2 regions of the Candidatus Villigracilis saccharophilus genome follow, and region 1 is predicted to be linked to the other one. Evidence: riboswitches for the same ligand, from Rfam matches in the RefSeq annotation. Region 1 holds a riboswitch; the other holds the start of a gene.
The links. A riboswitch is a leader RNA that binds a small molecule or an ion and turns the genes downstream of it on or off. The one in region 1 is predicted to bind S-adenosylmethionine.
Positions count from the first base shown of each region.

Region 2: another riboswitch for S-adenosylmethionine. It lies ahead of IPL17_RS18215 (hypothetical protein); the one in region 1 lies ahead of metK (methionine adenosyltransferase).

Region 1 is NZ_JADJSO010000030.1:22,178-27,884, reverse strand. It holds gene IPL17_RS11115 (flavin reductase family protein) at 1-155, opposite strand, end outside; gene IPL17_RS11110 (C39 family peptidase) at 291-1,508, shown strand; partial or broken gene IPL17_RS11105 (SUMF1/EgtB/PvdO family nonheme iron enzyme) at 1,520-1,870, shown strand; gene IPL17_RS11100 (SUMF1/EgtB/PvdO family nonheme iron enzyme) at 1,972-2,454, shown strand; SAM riboswitch class I at 2,583-2,690, shown strand; gene metK (methionine adenosyltransferase) at 2,762-3,973, shown strand; gene IPL17_RS11090 (hypothetical protein) at 4,090-5,707, opposite strand, start outside.
Region 2 is NZ_JADJSO010000056.1:11,788-17,494, reverse strand. It holds gene IPL17_RS18230 (homocysteine S-methyltransferase family protein) at 1-1,844, opposite strand, end outside; gene IPL17_RS18225 (DUF2199 domain-containing protein) at 1,893-2,420, opposite strand; gene IPL17_RS18220 (DUF5946 family protein) at 2,452-2,874, opposite strand; gene IPL17_RS18215 (hypothetical protein) at 2,874-3,242, opposite strand; SAM riboswitch class I at 3,399-3,499, opposite strand; gene IPL17_RS18210 (carbohydrate ABC transporter permease) at 3,558-4,382, opposite strand; gene IPL17_RS18205 (sugar ABC transporter permease) at 4,372-5,244, opposite strand; gene IPL17_RS18200 (sugar ABC transporter substrate-binding protein) at 5,246-5,707, opposite strand, start outside.

The DNA.
Region 1 (5,707 bases):
AAAGAGATCGTGACCAGAGCCGGGTCAAGTGAAATGGATGTGAATGAGTTCACGGTCATTCCGTGCCGAACGCCTTCGTGTACAGCGGTCACAATAGTAACGCCGGCAGACCAGGCACGCATGGCCGCGCGTAAGTTTTCAGGATCAAGGGTCATAACCAATTGGTTCTCCATAATGAATTCATGATAATTGTCAGAATGGCAAGCGTCAAGTCAAAAATGCGTAAGAGGTGTGTAAATATTTTTTGCAGTCTTAAATCCATTTCATAATCGCATGGTAGACTCTTAAACATGTCAAAACGCACCAAAACCATCATCATTGCGCTGACAGGGATGCTTGTTCTCGCCTTTGGGATCTATCAGATCCCCAGAGTGAATGAAGCCATCGTGTGGCGCATTGAAAAATTTTCACTCTACGCAAAGAACACCATCAACCCGCCTGGTCCTGTACCAACTGCGCTGCCTGTCACCCCGCAGCCGACAGCATCATTAACGATCCCCACATCAACCGTCGTTGCAGATATTTCAGCGACTGCAACCGCAACACTCCCGCCCCTGCCTGAGCAGGCATCCATCCCATCGCCTGAATATGAAAAGCAAACTCCCAATAATTGCGGTCCCGCCACACTCTCGATGGCGCTGCACATGTACGGTTGGGAGGGAACGCAGGCGGATATTGCCGCTTTCATCAAACCAGTCACAGGCGACCGCAATGTCAACCCCGAAGAACTGCGCTATTATGTCCGCACCCAGGCAGGTTGGTTGAATCTTGAATATCGCGTGGGCGGAAATATCGAGACGCTCAAGCGTTTGATCGCCGCAAATTATCCGGTCATTGTGGAAAGTGTCACCTCTCTTGACCCCAACGACGCGCTTGGTCCCACCGATGACCTGTGGGCGGCGCATTACCTTTTGCTGACAGGTTATGACGACAGCGCTCAATCTTTTACCATTCAAGATTCATATCATGGCGCAGATCTGAAGATCACATACTCCCAACTCGAAGAGGAATGGAAGCCGTTCAATAATTTATATCTGGTGATGTATTTCCCAGAATTTGAAGAGGAGATGAAGGCCCTGCTCGCATCCAACTGGGACCCAAACCTGAATCGGAAAAACACATTAGCCGCCTCCCAGGCAGACTCAGCCAAAAACCCAACCGATGCATTCGCCTGGTTCAACGTCGGCAGTAATCTTGTTTATTTTGACCGTTACGAGGAAGCCGCGCTGGCTTACGACCAGGCGCGTGAGATCGGTGTCCCATTGCGAATGTTCCGTTATCAATTCGGCCCATTTCTGGCATACTTCCATTCGGGCAGAAACGATGATCTGCTGGTGCTGACAGATTATGCGCGCGGTGTTACTGAAATGTCCGAGGAGACCTGGCTATGGTACGGCTATGGACTCTATCGCAAGGGGGATAATGCCGGCGCGCTCAAAGCGTGGCAAAAAGCAGACAGCATCAACCCCAATTTTTTGAAGATCAGGCTAAAAACGCCATCAATTTGATCCAATAAAATATGAAAAAAATGATCCTTGCTCTTTCCGTTTTTATGCTGGCGGCTTGTCAGAGTGCAAACGAGCCTGTTGCAACAATTACACTTCCAGAAACATTGATTCCAACTGAAGTTCCCATAACAGCCACGCCAGTCTCAACACAAACACCACAGCCTGCAGCCACATCTGAAACGGTGAAGATATCATCCATGGATGGCATGACACAGATCTTTATCCCAACTGGGACGGTTTACATGGGCGGACTGGATGTTTTACGTGACAGTGATGAAATCCCAGCCCACGAGGTAATGATCGACGCGTACTGGATCGATCAAGTGGAAGTGACCAACGGCATGTATAACCTGTGTGTGAGGCGGGCGATTGCAGACCGCCAGTCAAAAACAGCTCGGACAATCGCCTCGATTATTTTGGCAATCCTGAATTTCGAGATTACCCAGTTGTGCACATCAGCTGGATGGATGCAAATTTATATTGTCAATGGGCGGAGCGGCATCTCCCCACCGAAGCGGAATGGGAACGGGCCGCGCGCGGCGATGATATGCGGACATATCCGTGGGGCGATGAGCCCCCAAATGCAAATTTAACCAATTCAGAGAATTCAGTTGGAGATACCACCCGTGTAGGTTCCTATGCCGATGGGGCGAGCCCCTTCGGCGCGCTGGATATGGCTGGCAATGTTTGGGAGTGGGTCGCAGATTATTACAAACCCACATATTACGAAGTGTCGCCGAGTGCAAATCCCGTTGGACCAGAGAATACCTCTGGCACTAATTTCCGCGTGATCCGCGGCGGAGCGTTCCAGGATACGCACTTAAATTTACGCCTCTCAAACCGTGGCTATGAAGTGGGGCCAGATCCATTCGCATTACCTCCGAATGAAACCTATTACGGCCGCAGTTCGGCGAAGATCGGATTCAGATGCGCGGATGCTCATTGAGCGGGGGCAACCAACTGTTAAGGAGTGAAGCGAAACATTTAATCATCTTGATTTTTTCCCTGTTTAACTTTACTCAATAACTTAGCTATGGTATTATCCCAACACAAATCAATAGCCCTAATACGGCGCTCTTATCCAGAGAGACGGAGGGAACGGCCCTGCGATGTCTCGACAACCAGTCAGCGAAAGTTGAATATGGTGCCAAATCCGACAGATAGTTTTCTGGGAGATGAGAGGGTATACACATTTCTTGATCAATTGCCCTTTCACGTTGAAAGGGCAATTCTATTTATAAGGAGAACAAAAAATGAGCAATACTTTTATGTCTTCACCCAGCCTGATGTTCACATCAGAATCGGTGACGGAAGGGCATCCTGACAAGATCTGCGATCAGATCTCGGATGCCGTTTTGGATGCCTGCCTCGAACAGGACAACATGTCCCGCGTTGCTTGCGAGACAGCAGTCAAGACAGGTTTCGTGGCATTATTGGGCGAGATCACAACCAATGCGTATGTTAATTTCGACGAACTTGTTCGCAAAGTTGTAAACGAGATCGGCTACGACAGCAGCGACAAAGGTTTTGACGGCAACACCTGCGCGGTTCTTTCAGCCGTGGCGAGCCAGAGCGCGGATATTGCGCTGGGTGTTGACCACGCAATGGAAGATAAAAGCGGCGAAATGAAAGATGTTGGCATTGAACATGTCGGCGCAGGCGACCAGGGTATGATGTTCGGTTTCGCATGCAATGAGACAAGCACCCTCATGCCCATGCCCATCTATATGGCGCACAAATTATCCCGCCGCCTGAGCGAACTCCGCAAAGACGGCACACTCCCCTGGCTGCGCCCCGATGGCAAGAGTCAGGTCACTGTGGAATATTCCCAGGGCAAACCAAAGCGCATTGATACTGTTCTTATCTCAACACAACACGCGCCTGAAATCTCTCACGCCGAGATCGTTGAAATGGTAAGCGAGCATATCATTTACCCAACCCTGCCGGAAGGTTTGGTTGACAAGAATTTGAAGATATTCGTAAATCCTACCGGGCGTTTCGTCATCGGCGGACCCATGGGGGACGCCGGTGTGACAGGACGCAAGATCATTGTGGATACTTATGGCGGCATGGGGCGTCATGGCGGCGGCGCATTCTCCGGAAAAGATCCCACGAAGGTGGACCGCTCTGCCGCGTATGCTGCGCGCTATGTAGCCAAGAACATTGTCGCCGCCGGTCTTGCCGACCGCGTGGAAGTACAGGTGGCTTACGCGATCGGCGTAGCTCACCCGCTTTCAGTTAATGTTGAGACTTTTGGCACAGCCAGGATCGCAGACGAAAAGATCTCAGCACTCGTCAGTGAATATTTCGATTTGCGCCCCGGCGCGATCATCCGCGACCTTGACCTGCGCCGACCGATCTATCGCAAGACCGCCGCTTATGGTCACTTTGGCCGCGACGATATTGAATTCCCCTGGGAAAAGACGGACAAGGCTGAAGTGTTAAGAAAAGCCGCAGGGTTGTAATTTTGTAACAAACATGGATATAAAAAGCGTCTCCGAGAAATCAGAGACGCTTTTTGATCTAATTCAACTTAAGGTACCTGTTTAAAACTTACCATCATAAACACGCCCGACATTCATCATGGAAGCGCATCCCAATTGCCCGCGATGGGCATATCACCGGGATTCCCCAATGCGAAGACAATATCCGCGAAGCCGATCGTGTTGCTGTTGCGCAGCAGGAACTGCGCGTTACGATAGACGCCGATCGTATCGATCCCATCATTATTCCAATCACCGGTGACCGGCATATCGCCAGACAAGCCATAGTTGATATTGATGTCTGCAAAGCCTGAGGTATTGAGGTTCTTCAGGAAGATCACGCCATTGCTTGGACGGAATACCCCGGTGGTGTCTGCGCCGTCGCCATTCCAATCTCCTGCAATGCCCACATCGCCAGGATTTCCAAGGTAAAAACTAATATCCTCTGCTCCCGCGGAATTACTATTGCGCAGCAGGAACAAACCATTGCGATAAACACCGATGGTGTCCACCCCATTTCCATCCCAGTCTCCGGCGACCGGCTGATCCCCAGGCTGCCCGAAAGCGAACACGATATCGGCAAAGCCGAGGGTATTGGAATTCCGCAGGTAGAAGGAGCCGTTGCGATAGATACCGATCGTATCTATGCCATCGCCGTTCCAATCACCAGTGACGGGGTAATCCCCACCCAGTCCATAGTTGATGGCGACATCTGCAAACCCTGTCGTGTTTGAATTCTTCAAATACAAGAGTCCGTTACCCGGGCGGAAGACCCCGGTCGTATCCCGCATGAGAGGCCCCTCGCTTGTCACCAGCCCTGCTGTGTCCACCGCTTCAAAATTATTCCCAGTGACCACATCCAACTCGTGCAGCATATCATTGTTCCAGCTTTCGCTTGGCGCGCCGCTTACATACCAGGGAGAGCCATTATCTGCCAGGACGATCCCATAAGTTTTCATGGCCTGCAAAATAATCCGCGCTTGCGGGGAGAATCCGCTGATATTGTAATCAGCCTTTAGACGAAAGCGCGCACCAAACGGGACAGGGCTGGCACAGCTTCCAGATTGTGCCACATGCCTTGCCGGCCAAAGGTAATAATTGGCGGTGCAATTCGTGGTAAATCGCAGCGCGTGAGTAATTTCCCCCGCAGCGATTTCTTCATATCTTACAAGGCCGGGGAAGATCGGAAGACCGGCCGCATCCGCCGAGGTCCAGCCATCCGGACGTAACGCATTGGAATTCAGATCCCAAATTGCGCCTGAGCCTCCGAACCAATTACCGGAACTCTGCCAGGCATCGTAAATTTCATAAAGTTTGCAGTCATCGGTATCAATACTGAGAATATGATGATCGGAGCCATATTCAATTGCAGGGTTGAGCGGAATGGGGTAAGGGCCGGCATCTGATTCTCCAGGATAATAAAAATCCACAACATATTTAGGCGTTTGCGAGCCTGAAATAACATTAAACGGAATTCCGATCGGACCTCCATTCCAGGTGCCCGATCCAAAATCCATGTGGAACCCCTGGGTTGCGCCAATGGAATTAATCCATGCTGAAGACAAGCTATGGACCGGCAAAGCGTTCACCGGCGTATTCCAGAAATTATTTTGCGGGAAGATCTGGCAGCCCCCAACCACAGGAGCGGCAGTCCGAATAAATGAGGGGAATATTTTTATATGTTTCGAATTTCGATCCACGCCACTCATGTGAGCG
Region 2 (5,707 bases), on a different contig from region 1:
TCTTCGCGGCGGTTGAAGATGAGGTCTTCGCACAGGTTGCGTTCTTCGGTTCCAATCTCAGCATAAGGCATGACGTGTGCGGCGTTGACGATGGCCATGTCCAAGCCAGCTTGAACGCAATAATAGAGCATGACGGAATTCAGAGGAGGACGGGCTTGCGGTGCAAGACCAAATGACAAATTGCTCACGCCAAGCGAAGTCATCACACCTGGCAAATTTTGCTTGATGAGTCGAATGCCTTCGATGGTCTCTTTGGCGGAATCCACAAATTCAACATCACCAGTGGCGAGGGTGAAGGTGAGATCATCAAAGACCAGATCTTCGGGCTTGAGTCCGTGGTCGTTGACGGCGATATCGTAAATGCGCTGCGCTACTTCGAGTTTGCGCTGCGCGGTCTTTGCCATGCCATTTTCGTCAATGGTGAGACAGATGACAGCGGCGTTATATTTCCTGGCGAGGCCGAAAATCTTATCGGCTTTTTCGCGGCCAGATTCAAGATGCGTGGAGTTGATGAGACAACGCCCTGGTGCGGTTTGCAATGCGATCTCAAGCACATCCACTTCGGTGGTGTCGATCACGAGCGGGACATCCACACCCATTTGCAATTTCTTGATGACCTTGCGCATTTGCTCGCCTTCGTCCGCGCGTTCGGTGACAGCCACGGAAATATCCAGCGCGTGTGCGCCGCCAGCGACCTGTTCACGCGCGATATCAAGAATGCCATCGTAATCTTCTTCAAGCAGGAGGCGCTTGAACTTGCGTGAACCTTGCGCGTTGCAGCGCTCACCAAGCAAGGTGGGGGCGGGTTCCTGTCGCATGGAAATTGCTGACATGGCAGAGGCAAGCTGAGGCGTAGAGTGAAGCGGTCGCTTGGGATGTGGATGCTGATCCAGTTTTTGAATCAGCAGCTTAAGATGTTCAGGCGTCGTGCCGCAGCATCCACCCACGACTGAAATGTTGTGCTTGGTCACGAATTCATACAAGTCATTCGCAAATGGTTCAGGCTCAAGCGGATACACGGCTTGACCATCCACGTTCAATGGAAGGCCCGCGTTCGGAATGCATGAAACGGGCAGCGTGGAATTTTCGCCGAGGAAGCGGATGGGCTCGCGCATGTGCTCGGGGCCAGTGGAACAATTGAGGCCGATGACATCGATGCCCATGCCTTCGAGGATGGTGAGGGATGCGTTGATATCGGTGCCGAGCAGCATACGGCCTGTCGTATCCAACGTGACCTGAGCCTGGATCGGCAAATATTGTTGAGTCTCAGCGAAAGCATTGTGAATGCCCGTGATGGCGGCTTTGACTTCGAGAATGTCTTGCGAGGTTTCAATTAAAAGAACATCCACGCCGCCTTGAATTAATCCAACAGCCTGTTCGCGGAAGGTATCGATGAGTTCATCGTATTTGACATTGGAAAGTTCGGGATCATTCGTGGAGGGAAGTTTGCCTGATGGTCCGATGGAGCCAGCGACGAAGCGCGGCTGACCTGTCTTCGCGGCGAATTCATCCGCAACTTTGCGCGCGAGATTTGCCGCAGCAACATTGATCTCGATGATGCGGTCCTGCAATTTGTATTCCGCCATCGTCAGGCGGTTTGAGCGGAAGGTGTCCGTTTCAAGCACATCCACGCCGACTTCGAGGAAGGAGCGATGGACTTTTTCCACGGCTTCGGGATACGAGATGACGAGATAGTCGTTACATCCATTGTATTGTTCGCCGCCAAAATGTTCGGCGGTAAGATTTTGTAATTGCAGGCTCGTTCCCATTGCGCCATCGAAGACAAGGACTTTCTTTTCGAGGGCGTCGAGGTAACGGCGGTTTGTGTATTTGCGATTTGTCATTGATTTATTTTTTCCTTCGTTGTTTTGTTTTACAACAGATGAATTGGATTATTTCGAATGTAAAACCAGTTCTGCAATCTCTTGTACCCTTTTCCAAGAAATTCCATTTCTTTGTTCTATCGCTAAAGGGTGGTCGGTGGGTTCGAGTTCAACAAACGGACGCACACCTATAGGTTGAGTACACACGTTCGTTCTCAAATTCAAAGTCTCTGGGTACAAAGAATGAGGTAATGAAGTTGATAACCAGCCAAAATATGAAGGCTCTTTTTCTCTGCCAATCTGGTTCCATAATTTACTTGTCTTTTTATAGTTGTCTTTGCTAAGAGAGACCCAAACAGTCCATCGAAAGAATTCAGGTGAACCAATAATTGGTATATCAATATTACCAACAACAAAATAGGATTTCTCACCAAAGAGTTTTTTTCCACGAACTTCACATTGGTCTGATGACAATAAAACTCTTCTCTTTTGTTCCTTTTCGGGCAAAGAAAGAACCAATGCAGGTGCGGAGCTTCCATAACTAACAGGAAGTCCTTCATGATATTGACCGCAAATATTACAAGTATATCCATTCATGCTTCAATTTCCGTTTTGCAACACTCGGAGTTCAAATTTTCAATCCTTGCGCCTCTTCCAGCACAGCCCTCGCCCACACGGACACATCCGCACAATAGACTTCCGCATTCTCGGTGCGGACATCGAGAATCGTTTTTGTCCACGTGGTTTTATTGATAACAGGCAATCCATCCCTCGATTTGATCTTGAAGGTGCGTTTGCCGCTGTCCACCAAATCCCTGTTTTGCTTGCGGATGAAGGCGGGCGGCTTATTTTCCACGAGAAATTCTCTCAATAACTCTCGTTCATGCAGCCAGCCTTCACGAGTCAACTTGCTGGAGTGCTGGATCATGTACGCAGTGACGGTCAAGTGATGGACAGCGCCATAGCCTGCGTCCGTGAATTCCAGAACGAGGAATTCATCAAAGCGCGTTTGACATAAAGTTTCAGGCGCGCCGCATTCGGGACAGTTCATTACTTTACCCAGGGAAGTCCGTAAGAAAAACTCACACCCTTTGGCAAAGTTGCGCGTCCCGCCTCGGTCATTTTGCCTTCTTCCATCATTTTGCGTGCGCGCTCGATGTTGGTCTCTGTCCACAGGGATTTTTGTCTGCGCGGCGTGAAGCGTTTGGCGTAGCGCTGATCGTCCATGCCTTTTTCGAAGCCGTCGATCCAGCCGAAGCAGATGGCTTCCTCCACCGCATCCACATATGGGATCGATGGTTTGCCTGTAAATTTTTTATATTGAACCAACCAGATCTCTTTTTTGAATTTGTGATTCTTTTCCAGCCATTCGCGGAATTCTTCACGCGTTGTTACATAAATTGTTTCGCCGATTTCCATATTATATATTCCTCTCGTCATTGCGATGGAGCGGAGCGACTGAAGCAATCTCCAACATAGCGTGGAGATTGCTTCGGGCGGGGAGAGCGCCCTCCTCGCAATGACATACTAAACAAAACGCCTCTCAAATTGAGAGGCAATGTGAAAACACATCAACTCTCATCTACCAATTGAATACATCAATTGCCGAAGTTGGCACCGCTTGAACGGTTGCCGAGGCTTCAAAGGGTCGGTCCCTCCACCTCTCTGGATGAGTACAGATCACAAGATTGTTCTTGTTTTATAACATAGCGAATGGGGCATGTCAAATAAAAATTAATTCATTACTTCTTCGCTGTTCCACGATAGCAGCGCGCGCTGCAAAGCCGAAAAGACAATCAGCGCAGGGACAGTGATAACGACTGAAGCGGCCATCAAGAGCGGCCAGTTGGTCTTATCCATTTCCTGAAGCTGAAGCAAACCGACTGGCAATGTATAGAGCGTTTGAGAACGCAGATACAACAGCGGATTGATAAAGTCATTCCAGTAATACAGGAATGAAAGCAGCCCAACCGCGATCAGCGCAGGGCGCGCCAGCGGAATGGCGACCTGCCACCAAGCCTGCAACAGACTCGCTCCATCCAATTCCGCTGACTCAAAAATGGCGCGGCCTGTACGGCGGAAGGTCCAGTAGAAGAGCAATATATAGATCGGACTGGTTCCCATCAACGCGGGTGCGATCAATGAAAAATACGAGTTGGTAATGCCCAGTTTTGCGAAGAGCAGAAAGCGGCTTAGCCATAACGCAGTAAATGGGATCATTTGCAGAAAGGCGGAAAATAACAGCAAGCGCAGACGGTCTTTGCGTCCAAGTAACGACATGCCAAACCCAGCCCACGAAGCGGTCAGCAGGGTGAGCAGAACTCCCGCGCAGGCAACCAGGAGGGAATTGAAGCTGTAGCGCGCGAATGGGAGAATCTCAAAGATGCGGGTGTAATTCCCCAGCGTCAGCGGCGAGGTAAGCCAATTCAGCCCGAATGACGGAGGCAGGCCCGCGGGCCGCAGGGATGCGCTGAACATCCAAAACAACGGCAGCAGAAAGATCGTTGTCAACGTCAGCGCGAGTAGATGATAAAAAAAGAGCATGGTCTTATTCTTCATCGCTTATCCATTTGTCAAAGAATTGATAAACGAGCACAACCAGGAAAACCGTGAACATAAAAACCACGAGGGTGATGGCGGCGGCTGGACCAAAAAGCAGGCGGTCAAATGCGGTTTCATAGATCATCAACGGCGTGAAAAAAGTGGAGTAGTACGGCCCGCCGCCTGTCATGATATAGGCAGGCGTAAACGTGCTTTGGAAGGAAAGCACCACATCCCGCACGGTCAGGATCGCCAGCCACGGAATCAGCAAAGGGAACGTGATGGATGAAAACATTTGCAAGCGATCCGCTCCATCCACGCGGGCTGAGTCGTATAAGACCTGCGGCACGTGGCGCAGTCCCGCGAGCAGAACGACAAATCCCTCGCCGATCTGAAGCAGGGACACGAGCACGATGGCGGGAAATGCCCAGGCTGAATCAGCCAGCCAAAGCGGGGCTGGCAGGCCCAGGGTCCGCAGGGAAGCGTTGAGCGGGCCATAAAGCGGATTCAGGATCCAGGTCCAGGCCAGCGCGTAAGCCGTGTCAGGGATGATGGTTGGCAAATACGCGGCCGCGCGATACAGTCCGCTGCCGCGGCGTTGATGGTTGTACAGCATTGCAACAATCAGCGCGCCAAGGATGCGCAGCGGCACAGCCCAGGCCGTGAAGATCATCGAGTTGGCGAAGGCAAGTTTGAAAAGCGGTTCGTTATACAGGAATTGGAAATTTTGCCAGCCGACAAAGACCGGGCTGGAAACCCCGTCATAGCGCATGAACGCGATATAGAAAGTCAGGCTCGCCGGAAACACGATCAGGAGCAATGTTCCCAGCAGATAGGGAGTAAGAAAAGCTGTCAGGCGGGCGCGGCGTGAACGGATCAACTCATTTCCCGATCAGGCTTTCTTGTGTCATATTGGCCACTCTCGACATGGCATCGTAATACGGGACCTGGCCGTAGAAGCCCAGTGAAATTTCATTGTCGGCGATCTCTTCGACTTCGGCCCAATTGGGATGAATGGGAAATGCGCGGATATATGGAATCTCGTCGAGAAAAACCTGACTGCTGGCTGGTTTGGAATTCGGATCAAGAAAGGCGGCTGAATTCGCGACCGAGATCAGCGAAGGCACAGTACGTCCAGACTCAGCCACGATGGCCTGCCCCTCGGGTGAATTTGCAAATTCTATAAAAGTCCAGGCGGCATTTTTGCTTTTAGAAGCGCTGGGCATACAGTAGGCGTCCGCGTGCAGGATGGTCGCCTTTTCCCGATCCTGCGGAAGCGGAGCAACATCCCAATCGAAAGCGGCAGATCTGCGATAGGTTGGCACACCGCGGCGGCTGTTGAA